Regions from separate parts of the Sphingobium sp. RC1 genome, predicted to be linked through region 1. Evidence: riboswitches for the same ligand, from Rfam matches in the RefSeq annotation. Region 1 holds a riboswitch; each other region holds the start of a gene.

Region 1 (4,362 bases):
AGGCCAACCATGCCCGTCGCGTGGATCATGCGCACGGCGACCCGTTCTTCCTCCGCCGAAAAGCGGCCGAGCGCCGCCTCCGCCCGGATCATGCGGAAGGACTGGCGATAGATTTCCGCCCCGTTGGTTTCGTAAATATGCGGCATCATTTGGCTCCGAAGAGGGCGATTATCTGATCGGGCGACAGGCCCGATTGCAGCGGCGGCGCGCCCGCCCGCGCATTATGGGCAAGGTCGAAGTGGCCATCCCGACCGGTGAGGACCACCGCCGCCTGCGAAGGCCGGGCGCACCCCTTTGCGCAACCCGAGACATGAAGTCCGCGAACATGCGGCGCCAGCCGGGCGGCCAGATCGCGCGTGGCGACGCTCGATTGCGGGCAGGCGGGCGCGCCGGGACAGGCATCCGCCGAAAGGCGCGGATCGGCCGGATCGTCGGAGGGCGCGCTGCTTCCCTCCAGCACCAGCCCGCGCCAGGGGGTAAGCCGCACAGCCTCCGCGCCACTCTTCATCGCGGCGAGGAGCGCAGCAGCCTCGATCCGGCCAAAGGGCGCCGCATGGAATGGCCCAGGCGCTGCAGCCAGCGCAGCAGCGCGAGACCGGGCCGGGGCAGGGGCCTCGGCCGCCGCATCGGGAAGCTCCCCTGAATGCCGCGCCATCCGCCCGGCCTGAACGCCGCCGCTGTCCACGAACCATCGGGCAAGGCACAGTAGCCCCTCGGCCGCTTCCTGCACGCTCACGACTACGCCATGGGTCCGCCCGTCGGCGCGCAGGACCAGTGCGCCGCCTGTCCCTCTTTCGACCCGAAAGTCAGCCGGAACATCGCTCAGCACCGGAGCAGGCCCCGCGTCGATGGCGAACCCGACCTTTGCGGGCAGGTCCGGCAACTCGCCGAGCCGCGCGATCAGGGCGTTCGCTATGAACGCGCTGTCGTCGCCGGGTAGCCAGTCGGGGTTGATCAGGACGGGGATCTGCCTGTCGCCCTCTGCGTAGGCATGGGCCAGGTTCAGCGCGACCAGCCGCTCCATCAAAGCGCTATGGTCTGCTTCCCGTACGCCTCTGATTTGCAGTGCGGCGCGATTGGTGATGTCGATATGCCCGTTGCCGAGCGCCAGAGAGGCCTCGCACAAACCGGCCGCTTGCGCGCGGGTCATCCGGCCCAGCGCCGGGCGCACCCGGACCAGCAGCCCGTCGCCAGCCATCATCGGCCGCCATGCCGTCGGACACCAGCCGCGCACGCCAAGGTGCGCGCATGGATCAGCGTCGGCACGTTGCGCCTGCTCCTGCATTGCTCCTGCACTCCCCGCATCAGCGCCACGACACACGGACGGCACGCACAGGCAGGCGGACAGGCCGCACGCCTGCACGGCCGCAGCCGCACGAATTCGTCGCTCAAACGGAGAACCGAGCCGTGACCATCCCCTGGGTCATGGCAAGAGCGACCTTTGCTCCGGCAGGTCTCCTGGCTTGCGGGTCATAGCGTTGGCATGGGGCCTTCCCGGATCGCTCCAGTGGCTGACCGTCCCTGTTTTAAGGGTCCGGCCGGTCCATGCCTTGCTCGCCGCTCACAGTTGCAGGGACAGCCACGGATTAGGGAGGGGAAACCTCCCGCACCGCGTTCCCATTTAAGTCCCTTGCGGGACACCGGCGCGATCGATGGACCGGGCAAGCCCGATCCGCTGCGCTTCATAAGGGCGATGCGCGCGAAAGGGAAGTGGGCAGCGACGGCTTGCTTGCGCCCGCTTTGCCCCAAGGCTAGTCCCGTCCTTGAATAACAACATGGAGAGCAGATGATGAGCGATCTCAGCTTCGAAGCGACCAGCCGTTTTCTCGAAACCGCCAATGGCCGCCTCCATTATCATGAGGCTGGATCAGGCCCCGCGCTGCTGCTGCTTCACGGGTCCGGCCCCGGCGTCAAGGGCTGGGCGAATTTTCGGGGCAATCTGCCGCTCTTTTCCCAGCATTTCCGCACGATCATCCTCGACGCACCCGGCTATGGCAAAAGCGATCCCGTGGATGGCGATCCTGTGGCGGTTTTCCGCGACGCTGCCGTCGCGTTGATGGACGGCCTCGGCATCGATCGCGCGCATATCCTCGGCAACAGCTATGGCGGGATTGCCGGTGGCCATCTCGCGGCATCTCATCCCCAGCGGGTGCTGCGCTATATCACCATCGGCGGGATCGGGTTCAACATCACCTCCACCTTTCCCAATGAAGGGCTGACCCGGCTTGTTGATTTCATCGAGGACCCGACGCGCGAGAACATCATCGCCTGGCTGGAATCGATGGTTTACGACAAATCGATCATTACCGACGAACTGATCGACATGCGCTACAAGGCCGCGCTCGAACCGGTGACGATGGAGAGCAGCCGCAAGATGTACACGCGCGCGGTTCTGGGCTTCATCGCGCAGTCAATGAGCGGGCCGGGCGTGTCGCAGCGGATCGATTATCTGGGCAGGATTCAGGCGCCCACGCTGATCACCTGGGGCCGCGATGACAAGGTCAGCCCGCTCGACGGCGCGCTGTTGCCGATGCGAGTGATCCCGAACGCGGAACTGCATGTGTTCCCCAAATGCGGCCATTGGGCGATGATCGAGTGCAAGGATCGGTTTGAGACGTTGGTGCTGGGGTTCTTGTTGGGTGAGGGGTAGGGAGAATCGTCCACCCCGTTCGCCCTGAGCTTGTCGAAGGGCTTTTCTTTTTTGAAGAGAAGTGAGGGGCTTCGACAGGCTCAGGCCGAACGGCGAATAGGAGGGAGCGGGTTGCGCTAACGCCGCACCACCACTGAATGCCAATTCGTCCGCTGCTCCCATCCGCGCCGTTCCAGTTCCGGCGCATCCTCTTCGCTCTCCGGCCGTCCGAGGCAAAGCAGGCCCAGGCACTCCCAACTGGCGGGAACATCCAGCATCGCGTTCACGCGTTCCGCTTCCATGATCGACACCCAACCCATGCCGATCCCCCGCGTCCGCGCCGCCAGCCACAGCGTATGCACCGCCATGACGCAGCTATAGCGGCGCGCCTCGGGCATGGTGACAGCGCCCAGATGATGGCCCGTCTCCGTCCCATCGTCGCAATAGACCGCGAACAACACCGGCGCCTCGCGGAGGCCGTGCAGCTTCAGACTACGGTAGAGCTTGTCCTGATCGCCCTCATACTCCCGGCCCGCCTCCTTCACCTGCGCATCGACATGAAGCGCCAGCCTCTCTCGCAGCCCCTCCGTCTCGATCCGCACAAATCTCCAGGGCTGCGACAATCCGACCGATGGCGCGCGATGCGCCATGCTCAACAGCCACTCGACGTCACTCTCGTCGATCGGGTCTGTCCTGAAATGGCGAATGTCCCGCCGCGCCCGCACCAGCGCCTCGAACTGCGCGCTGTCGATCGGGGTTATGGCGGGTCCACTCATGTCAAAATTCTATCCCTGCCTGTGCCTTCACGCCGCTGCGGAAGGGATGCTTGACCAGCGTCATTTCTGTGACGAGATCGGCCGCCTCGATCAGCGCCTCGGGCGCATTGCGGCCGGTGATAAGAACATGCTTCATCTCGTCCCTGTCCGTCACGGCTTCCACCACCTCATCCACGGGCAGATAGTCATAGCGCAGGACGATATTAAGCTCATCTGCCAGCACCATATCATAGGCCGGATCGGCGATCATCCGCTTAACCTCGTCCCACGCTTCGCGGGCGAGCGCGATGTCGCGGGTCTTGTCCTGCGTGTTCCAGGTAAAGCCTTCGCCCATGGGCTTGAACGTGACATTGTCTGGAAACGCATCGAACACGACTTTTTCTCCGGTGGTCATCGCGCCCTTCACGAACTGGACCACGCCGACCTTCTTGCCATGGCCGATCGCGCGCACGACCATGCCCAGCGCCGCAGTCGTCTTGCCCTTGCCCTTGCCGGTATGGACGATCAGCAGGCCCTTTTCCTGCGTCTTGGTTGCCATGATCTTGTCATGGGCGGCCTGCTTCTTCTTCATCTTTTCGGCATGCTGTTCGGGGGTGCGTTCTATCATGGGCGGTCTTCCTTGAGGCTGGAGAGGAGCATGGCGGCGCTGTTGGACCGTGGCCGCCACAGCCCCCGGTCCAGCGCTTCGTGGAGGCGGGCGGCGGTTTCGCGCAGCGCGGCGGGATTGGCTTCCGCCATGAACCCGCGCACCGCCTCATCTTCGATGAAGGCGGCGTGGACGGCGTCGAAATGATGGTCCTTCACCCCATGGGTCGTGGCGGCAAAGGCAAAGAGATAATCGACCGAGGCCGCCATTTCGAACGCGCCCTTGTAGCCGTGCCGCATCATGCCCGCGATCCATTTGGGATTGGTGACGCGCGCCCGCACCACCCGGCCGATCTCGTCCTCCAACGTGCG
Region 2 (4,362 bases), on a different contig from region 1:
ATTCTGGTCGAAGCCTACATCATAGCTTTTCGACCGTTCAGGCTTCAGGCTGAGATTGCCATAGGTGCCGTCATAGATCTGATAAAGCGAGGGCGCTCGGAAGCCTTCGCCATAGCTGGCACGAATGTTGGTGCGGCCTTCATTGGGCGTGTAGTTCGCATTGGCGCCCAGCGTCGTCGCGCCGCCAAACTGGCTATGATCGTCATGGCGCACGCCGCCGGTCAGCGACAGCCCCGAAAACGGCTTCACCACCGCCAGGGCGTAGACGCTGTCGATATTGACCTTGGCCGCGCTGACGACCTTGTCGCCTGTGAAGAAGTCATAATAGAAGGAATCATAGTCCGGCCGTTCATGCTCATAGCCGAAAACCAGCTTGGCCTGATCGACCGGCTGATACACGCCTTCATATTCGAAGCGCAGATTGGTGCCCGAATAGCCGTAGTCCGGCGCGGCGGAGCTGGGCGCGAAGAAATAGTCGCGGTCGTTGCGGAACCAGGTGACGGCGGCCCGTTGCGTCAGCTTGCCATCGAACGACGCAAGGTTGAGCCCTGCATAGCCGACATATTGATCGAGCTTGCTGCTGTCCGTGGACTCCATCGGCGCGCCGAAGAAGATGTCGGTGTCGAGGTTCGCATGGATATAATAGCCGCGCAGGTCGAGGCTGAGATTGTCCGTGAACGCCAGTTTCAGCTTGGCGTGGGTGGCGATATTCTCATAGCCGTCCTTTTCCGTGCCGCCCTTGGCCGCGGAGATGCCGTCGGTGCGGAAATAGGCGACGCCAGCGCTGCCCGAAGCAATGCCCGCGCTGCCCGACACATCTGCTTTCGCATTCAGGGTGTCCGCATAGCCATAATCCACCGAGGCGGTGCCGCCAAAGCCTTCACCCGGTTCGGCTGACATAATGTTGACGACGCCGCCGATCGCCTGACTACCATAGACCACGGAGTTGGAGCCGCGCAGCACTTCGATGCGGCGGATGTTGCCGGTCAGCAGATTGCCGAAGTCATAGGCATCGCCAATGATGCTCGGATCGTTAATCTTGACCCCGTCGAGCAGCACCAGCGTCTGCGTCGTTTCCGCGCCCCGGATCGAAATGCCGGTCACGCCGCCTACTGCGTCAGCCCGGTTGAAACGGATGCCGGGCGTGGTGATCAGCAGGTCCGCGATGCTGACGTTCTGGCGGGTTTCGATCGTCTTTGCATCGATGACGGTGATGGCTTGGCCGACTTCATCGGTCGGCTGTTCGATGCCTAGCGCGGTGACGACGATATCGCTGGATTCCTCCGCAAGCGCGGGGGTGGCGGCGAGGAGCGCCAGCAGTGAAATTCCGGTCCTGATCATATTCTTGTCTTCCCTGAGCGTCATGCGACATGAGCCCAGGGCGTCCGCATAAGCGGCCAGTGCGCGAGAAAGAGAGACGCCAGTCCCGCCCCGCGCACTGATGCGGCCCTGCGCCGCTTCGTCGCTCAGACGGAAAACCGTGCCCGGGCCGATCCCTGGACCCAAGGCAAGAGCGACCAAGCGCCGGCAGGTCTCCTGGCTCGCGGGTCGTCGCGGCGATGCACGGGCCTTCCCGGACGCATGCGTCCAGTGGCCGGTCCCCCTCGCCTTCCCCTTTTTGAAGGTCGCAGGTTCCCCTGTGCATCGCGCTCGCCGCTTACAGTTGCAGGGGCAGCTGCGGAATGGGATGGCTTGAGGCCACCCGCACCGCATTCCCTTTCCGGCGCGATCTTTGTGTCAGCGGTTGCCCGCTCACGCCGCGCGCCATAGGGGAAAGTGAGGGTTCTGCCAAGGAGTGGATCGATGCGATTGCTGGGCGCGGTGCTGGCCGGGGGACGATCCAGCCGGTTCGGGAGCGACAAGGCGCTGGCGCTGATGCCGGACGGGCGCACGCTGATCGAACATGCGGTCGCGGCGATCGCGCCCCATGTCGAGGCGGTGGTGGTCTGTGGACGGGTGGTCGAGGGGCTGACCAGCCTATCCGACCGGCCCGCGCCGGACATGGGACCGCTGGGCGGGCTGAACGCGGCACTGCATCATGCGCAGAGCGAGGGCTATGACGCGGTGCTGACGACGGGGTGCGACATGCCTGTCTATCCTGCGGTGCTGGTGGAGGCGCTGGCGGGAAAAGGCGCTGCGGTGTTGAAGGGGCAGCAACTGGCGGGGTTCTGGCCTGCCGGGCTTGCGGGTGAACTGGACGCGCATCTGGCGGAAGAGAATAGCCGGTCGATATTCGGCTGGCTGGAGCGAATTGGCGCGCGGATCGTGGAGCGGGCGGATATCGTCCTGCCCAATTTCAACCGGCCGGATGATCTGGAGGCTTTTACCTCCGTTCCCCCCGGCTCAAGCTGAGCTTGCCGAAGCCCCCGCCCTTCCTTCCAACTAAGTTTGGGGGCATCCGGCAAGCTCAGGGCAAAGGTCGCGGAGAGCCGGTCTTCAAAGCTGAAGAGCGACGCTGGCTGCGGCCTCTACTGGCATGGACGTGCCCGCCACCGCTTCACCAATCAGAAGCAGGGTCGGGTCTTCGTCACTGATCGTGGCCACCAGAAAGGCAAGCGCTGACAGCTTCCCCCGGATCAGGCGTTCGGTGGGCAGCGATACATTGACGGCCACCATCACCGGCGTTTCGGGATCGCGTCCGGCGGCGATCAGCTGGCGGCTGATCTCGCCAGCCGCGGCGCGGCCCATATAGATGCCGAGCGTGCCGCCGGGGCGGGCGAGCGTTTCCCAGTCGAGCTTGAGCGGCTCACCGGCTTTCAGATGCGCGGTCACCATCGTCAGGCCCCGCGCCTTGCCGCGCAGGGTGAGCGAGGCGTTGCCGCTTGCCGCCGCCGCGCTGGCGGTGGTGATGCCGGGGCAGATGTGGGTGCGGATGCCGTCAGCGGCGAGATGCTCCATCTCCTCGGCCGAGCGGCCGAAGACTGACGGATCGCCCCCTTTCAGGCGCACGACGCGCTTGCCCGCCTTGGCAGCGGCGAGGAGCAGGTCGTTGATGCTTTCCTGATCCTTGCTGTGGCGCCCGGAGCGCTTGCCGACGCTGACGCGCTCGATGCCCTGTGGGATGAGGTCGAGGACGCCGGGTCCGACCAGTGCGTCATAAAAGACGATGTCGGCCGCCGCCATAAGCTTTTCGGCCTTGCGGGTAAGGAGGTCCGGGTCGCCGGGACCTGCGCCGACCAGCCAGACTTCACCGCGGGTGATCAACTCATTCGGCTGCATGGAGCGTCTCCTGCGGGATTTGAGCGAGGATGTTGGCGAGCGCGGGGCGGCAGGACCCGCAATTGGTGCCCGCGCCGATCGCTTTGCCGATGGCGGGAACATCGACCAGGCTCTGGTCGCGAATTGCGGCGACGATCTGGTTGAGGCCGATGTCGAAGCAGACGCAGATGGTCGGGCCTTTGTCGGGCTGGCTGCCGGGGCCGCGCGCGGCGAGGACGGAAGCGCCCACCTCTTCGGCTTCAAGCTGGCCGATGAGCCAGTCGCGCGAGGGGAGCAGGCCGGTGCGGGTGACGAAGAGGACGCCTGCCAACCTGCCATCCTTGATGATCGCAACGCGGCGGGTGCCGCGCGACATGTCGATGGCTTCGACACGATCACCCTTGGGCAGGCAGGCTTCGAGGCGGGCGGGATCGCCATTGCCCGCGACTTCGTAGAGCGCGCCGCCCGGCACGGTGACCTTTGTCGCCCACAGGCAGGGAACCTTGGCGGGCAATTCACCGCGCAGGATGAGGAAGCCCTTCCACTCGGTCGCGACCTTTTCGATGCTGGCGGGCGTCGATTTGAAGCCCGGCTGGCCCGAATGGGGATCGACGAGCGGACGGGGCAGCATGCCGGTACGGCCACCGGTCGAGATTTGATCGGTCCAGTGGATCGGGGTGAAGATTTCGCCGACGCGCTGGCCTTCGTTCAGGCTCACGCGGAAGATGCTATTGCCCTGCGCGGTCTGGACGCGCGCCAGATCGCCGTCGCAGATATCCAGCTCCCCGGCGTCCTGCGGGTGGATATCCACCAGCGGCTCCTCGCGGTGGCGGGCGAGCTTGGGCGACAGACCGGTGCGCGTCATCGTGTGCCATTGGTCGCGATAGCGGCCGGTGTTGAGCGTCATCGGCCACTGTTTGAGCGGCTCCTGAAGGTCCATCTGCTTGGTCAGCACCAGCCGCGCCTTGGCATCGGGGGTGGAGAAGCGGCCGTCCGCGAAGGGTTTGTCGCCGCCCCAGCGGAAGGGCTCCATCGCCTCATAGGCGTCGTTGCCGATGGTCGCCTGCGCGCGGAGGTTGAGGAGCCGTGCGCCATCATTCTGATAAGCGGTCAGGCGGGCATGTTCGCGCCAGATGTCGGCGGGCCGGTCATAGGCGAAGGCGT
Region 3 (4,362 bases), on a different contig from region 1:
GCCAGGGGAGCGGCCGCCAGAAGGCGACAAGCTCATAGCCATGGCGGCGGCTGGCTCCGCTCGGTTCGACCGCGTTGGAGTCGCCGACGAAACGCAGTTCGCTGCCGACATTCAGCCACCAATAGGTCGCGGTGAAGGTTAAGCCGGGCAGTTGCAGGCGGCCGCCCAATTCCTTGCCGGTGCCGCGCACGAGCATGGGAACAGGCGTATCGACATTGACCGCGCCGCGCGCATCGTTGGAATGGAAGCCCCGGCCCCAATTGGCATAAAGTTCGACGCGCGGCGTGATCGCCCAGGCGGCCGACGCCTTGGGCGAGACGAGCGTGTCCGAACCGCTGCCTTCGCCAAGCGCCGCCGCAACTGTGTCGCGTGCGCGGACGTCATAATGATAATAGTCGCCGCGCACGCCTCCAGTGATACGTAGGCCGGGGAGCGGCGTGACGGTCGCTTCGCCATAGAGGGCGGCTGAACCTTGCTTGACGCGATAGCGGCCGAGCGAGGAGAGGAGGGCGCGGTTCGCGGTGCGGTTGACGCCGACATTGCCGATCGCGTCATAGCGGTTTTCCGTGCCCAGTTTCAGTTGCAGCGCCGGGTCGATATCCCAACGCTTTTCGCCTGTGAAGCCGAGGACCCAGCGGCGGTCGAACTGCTCGATCTGCGCGCTGGTGCCGTCGGGGTCGGTGTAGGTGGGGTTGGAGAACATCGTCCAGTCGTAGAACTGGGCATAAAGATTGGCGCGCCATGTCGCCTGAACGGTGGCGAGATTACCGATAATGCGGGTGGTTTCACCGCGCGCGGACGGATCGGGCGAACAGAAGACATCGGGGCAGAGCGGCGTGCCGACGATCCTTTCGGGGATCTGCTCGGTCGGGCGCCATGTGGCGCGATAGGCGTGGAGCGTGGCGTCGATCTTCCCCGCCCCGGCGGGGAGCGTATATTTGGCGAAACCCGCATAGTGACGCAGATGTTCAGGTTCCTGCCACGGCCCGTCATACATCTTTGCCTGGGCGACGAGGGTGAGATTACCCGCGCCCGCCTTTACCGTGCCGCCCGACGCCAGCCTGCGCCAGCCGAAGGAGCCGCCCTCCGCCGCGACCCATGGGCGGTCATAGCCGTCGATCGTGGTCATATAGGCGGCGCCCGCAAGCGCGAAGTCGCCGCCATCGGCGCGATAGGGACCTTTGCGAAAATCCTCCCGTGCGATGATTTCGGGGATGAGGCCGTTGAGGTCGAGATAGCCCTGACCATGGCCATGGGTGCGGAAGTTCATCTGCACCCCGTCAATATAGGTGGTGAAGTCCGACCCATGGTCGAGATTGAAGCCGCGCAGAAAATATTGATTGGCCTTGCCGCTGCCCGAATGCTGGGCGGCGACCAGCCCCGGAACGGCTTCGAGCAGTTCTGCAACGCGCAGCAGCGGGCGGACGAGAAGGTCCGCGCCGCCGACGCTGCCTTCGCTCGCCGCATGGGCGGTGCCGATCTTGTCCTCGCCCCGGCCAAAGACGATGATGGTGCTGGCGTCTTCGCCCGCATCGGCCGTTTCGGCTGCGAAGGCTGGCAGGGGTAGGAGCGTGGCGGTCAGCGCGCAGGCGGCGCGGTGGAAAGGATTGGGCAGTTTCACTTCATGCACTCCGGGCGTCTGGCGACATCCGGCAAGAGACCTGTCGTCAGGCGACGACCGGCGCACGCAGACGGCCGGACGCCCCCAAGGCGGCCGCCAGCGTCACCGAAGCGGCCTCTTGCCGCTCGTTCGTCGCTCAGACGGAAACTACCGTGCCGCGGCCATCCCCTGGACCAAGGCAAGAGCGACCAGACGCTGGCAGGTATCCTGGCTCGCGGGTCATCGCTTGATGCACGGCCTTCCCAGGCCTCGCAGGATTTAGCGTCCGGCCCAGTGACTTGCCCCAACCTGCCTGTGAGGTGGGGCGATGTGCATCGCGCTCGCCGCTTACAGTTGCAGGGACAGCCTTGGCTTGGGGAGGCGGATGCCTCCTTTACCATGTTCCCTTTTAAGCCTCTTTCGAGGCACCGGCGCGATCATTTCCCCAGGGGTTGCCCGGGTGAGTGGGCGATAGCGGAGGTGGGGGGGGTGGGCAAGGGGGGTGATGGGCGGGTGGAGTGGGTGGAGTGGGGCAACATCACTCCCTCTCCCCTTCAGGGGAGAGGGCTGGGGAGAGGGGAGCGGCCTCGGTTGCTTGCAGTCCCCTCTCCCGCCGTCGCTTCGCTCGGCACCCTCTCCCCTGAAGGGGAGAGGGGATGACGTGCGCCCGTTTGTCGCGCCAAGATCAGTTCAGGGTCGCGCCGCGCTCTCGTTGGAGGCGCAGCGCCATGGCCTGGTAGCGGACGGCGCGTTCGTTGTGGAGGGCGATGGTTGCCTGGTCGGCGCCGCGCAGGCGGGCTTCCCTGGCTTGCCGCGCTTCCTGGGCGGCGCAGGCGGAAAAATGTGACGCGTCATTGGGGCGCATGGCCCTTATCCTCTCTCAATCTCTTATGGCTCGAACGATAACATCGGCCTGTTTCCCGCTGCCATTACGCAGGTTAACTCCGGAAAGCTTCTGTTTTTTGACAGCAGGCTTGCAAATCATTGCGGCAGAGGATTTCTGCGCTTTTCAGGCAGTTGAGCGGGTGGCGCTAAGGTGCTTCTTGCTATCAGCCGCCCCGGTTCCACGATGCATCGCGGAAGGTTTCACGCAAGAAGCCGATGAAGGCGTCTACGGCGGCGGGACGGCCTGCGGCGCGGGGGTGGACGGCGTGAACGGCGAGGTCAACGGGGCCTTCCCAGCTATCGAGGACGCGGACGAGGTTGCCTTTTGCGATCAGGTCGCCCACGTCCCAGAGCGAGCGCAAGACGATCCCGACGCCGGTAAGGGCAAGTTCGCGCACGATTTCGCTGCTGTTGGTGCGGACATGGCTTTGGCCATCGATCAGCTTGCGCGCGCGACCATTCACCAGCCGCCAGGGCAATTGTCCATCGGCCGCGAGCAGGCGGTGGCGGGGGAGGTCGGCGATCTTGTCCGGAATGCCATGCGCGGCGAGATAGGCTGGGCTGGCACAGAGGATGCGGCGGTTGGTGGCGAGATGATGCCCCTCCAAATGGAGAGGAATGTCGCTGGTGATGCGGATCGCCACGTCGATACGCTCGGCGAGCAGGTCTTCATAGGCGTCGGACAGGTTGAGTTCGAGGTCGACGCGCGGATGGAGGTCCAGGAAGCGACCGACATGAGGCGCCACATGCAGGCGGCCGAAGGAGGTGGGAGCCGAAATGCGCAGCGGCCCGGACGCACTCCGGTGCCGACTGGTGACGCGTTGCTCCGCCTGCTGGATGGCGTCGAGGATGGCGACAAGGTCGCGGTGCAGGCTGGCGCCTTCCTCCGTCAGGGCAAGGCGGCGCGTGGTGCGATGGATGAGGCGGACGCCGAGGCGCGCTTCCAGCCGGGAGATGCGTTTCGACATCATGGCAGGCGAGATGTTCAATATGCGGCCTGCCGCCGAAAGGCTGCCTGCCTCCACCGCGCGGGCGAAGAGAAGATAATCGGGATCCATCGATGATCTTTTCCTGTGAGGAACAGATGCTTTGAGTTCTTGTTGTCTAGTGCGAGGATGGAGAGGGGTCTATAGGCTTTCGTCACAGTATTTTGGATGGAGAGTTGCCCATGGACGGCATGATCGAGAAATCGGGTGTTATGGTCGCCGCCGAGCTGGCGCGCTTTATCGATGGAGAAGTCCTGCCAGGGACGGGGATCGCAGCGGAAGCATTTTGGCAGGGCGTGGCTGCGATTTTCGAGCGGTTCGCGCCGCTTAATGCGGCTCTGCTGGAAAAGCGCGACGCGATTCAGGCGCAGATCGACAGCTGGCATGGCGAGGAAGCGGCGCGGCCGTTTGATGCGGAGGCCTATCGGGCTTTCCTGACCCAGATCGGCTATCTGGTGCCGGAGCCTGCGCCTTTTTCCATCGGGTCGGGTCGGGTGGATGCAGAGCTGGCGACCATGGCCGGGCCGCAGTTGGTGGTGCCTATCCTAAATGCGCGGTTCCTGTTGAACGCGGCCAATGCGCGTTGGGGCAGCCTTTACGATGCGCTGTATGGGACCGATGCGATCCCCGGCGCGGCGGCGGGCAAAGGCTATGATCCAGCGCGCGGCGCACAGGTGATTGGGTGGGCCAAGGCATTCCTGGATCGGGTGGTTCCTCTGGCGGAAGGAAGTTGGGCGGATTGGGCGGGTGGCACGCCGGTCTTGCGCGACCCCGCGCAACTTGCCGGGCGGGCAGGGGATAACATCCTGCTTCGCAACAATGGGCTGCATATTGAGCTGGTGATCGACGCAAGCCATGCGATCGGGCGGGATGACCCGGTGCATCTGGCCG

The links. Region 1 has a riboswitch for cobalamin ahead of AC6JBC_RS14380 (ferredoxin-like domain-containing protein). Riboswitches for the same ligand answer to the same signal wherever they lie in the genome.
Region 2: it holds a riboswitch for cobalamin, as region 1 does, so the genes downstream of both, AC6JBC_RS11555 (TonB-dependent receptor plug domain-containing protein) here and AC6JBC_RS14380 (ferredoxin-like domain-containing protein) in region 1, are expected to answer to the same signal.
Region 3: it holds a riboswitch for cobalamin, as region 1 does, so the genes downstream of both, AC6JBC_RS18005 (TonB-dependent receptor) here and AC6JBC_RS14380 (ferredoxin-like domain-containing protein) in region 1, are expected to answer to the same signal.

The regions. Positions count from the first base shown of each region.
Region 1 covers NZ_AP027308.1:61,170-65,531, forward strand. Annotated here, with positions in the region: gene AC6JBC_RS14375 (precorrin-8X methylmutase) at 1-146, opposite strand, end outside; gene AC6JBC_RS14380 (ferredoxin-like domain-containing protein) at 146-1,201, opposite strand; cobalamin riboswitch at 1,432-1,660, opposite strand; gene AC6JBC_RS14385 (alpha/beta fold hydrolase) at 1,787-2,650, shown strand; gene bluB (5,6-dimethylbenzimidazole synthase) at 2,767-3,405, opposite strand; gene cobO (cob(I)yrinic acid a,c-diamide adenosyltransferase) at 3,407-4,012, opposite strand; gene cobN (cobaltochelatase subunit CobN) at 4,009-4,362, opposite strand, start outside.
Region 2 covers NZ_AP027306.1:2,318,126-2,322,487, forward strand. Annotated here, with positions in the region: gene AC6JBC_RS11555 (TonB-dependent receptor plug domain-containing protein) at 1-1,341, opposite strand, end outside; cobalamin riboswitch at 1,510-1,776, opposite strand; gene mobA (molybdenum cofactor guanylyltransferase) at 1,804-2,352, shown strand; gene cobA (uroporphyrinogen-III C-methyltransferase) at 2,437-3,219, opposite strand; gene AC6JBC_RS11570 (molybdopterin-dependent oxidoreductase) at 3,206-4,362, opposite strand, start outside.
Region 3 covers NZ_AP027309.1:380,620-384,981, forward strand. Annotated here, with positions in the region: gene AC6JBC_RS18005 (TonB-dependent receptor) at 1-1,561, opposite strand, end outside; cobalamin riboswitch at 1,802-2,048, opposite strand; gene AC6JBC_RS18010 (hypothetical protein) at 2,286-2,465, opposite strand; gene AC6JBC_RS18015 (LysR family transcriptional regulator) at 2,650-3,543, opposite strand; gene AC6JBC_RS18020 (malate synthase G) at 3,654-4,362, shown strand, end outside.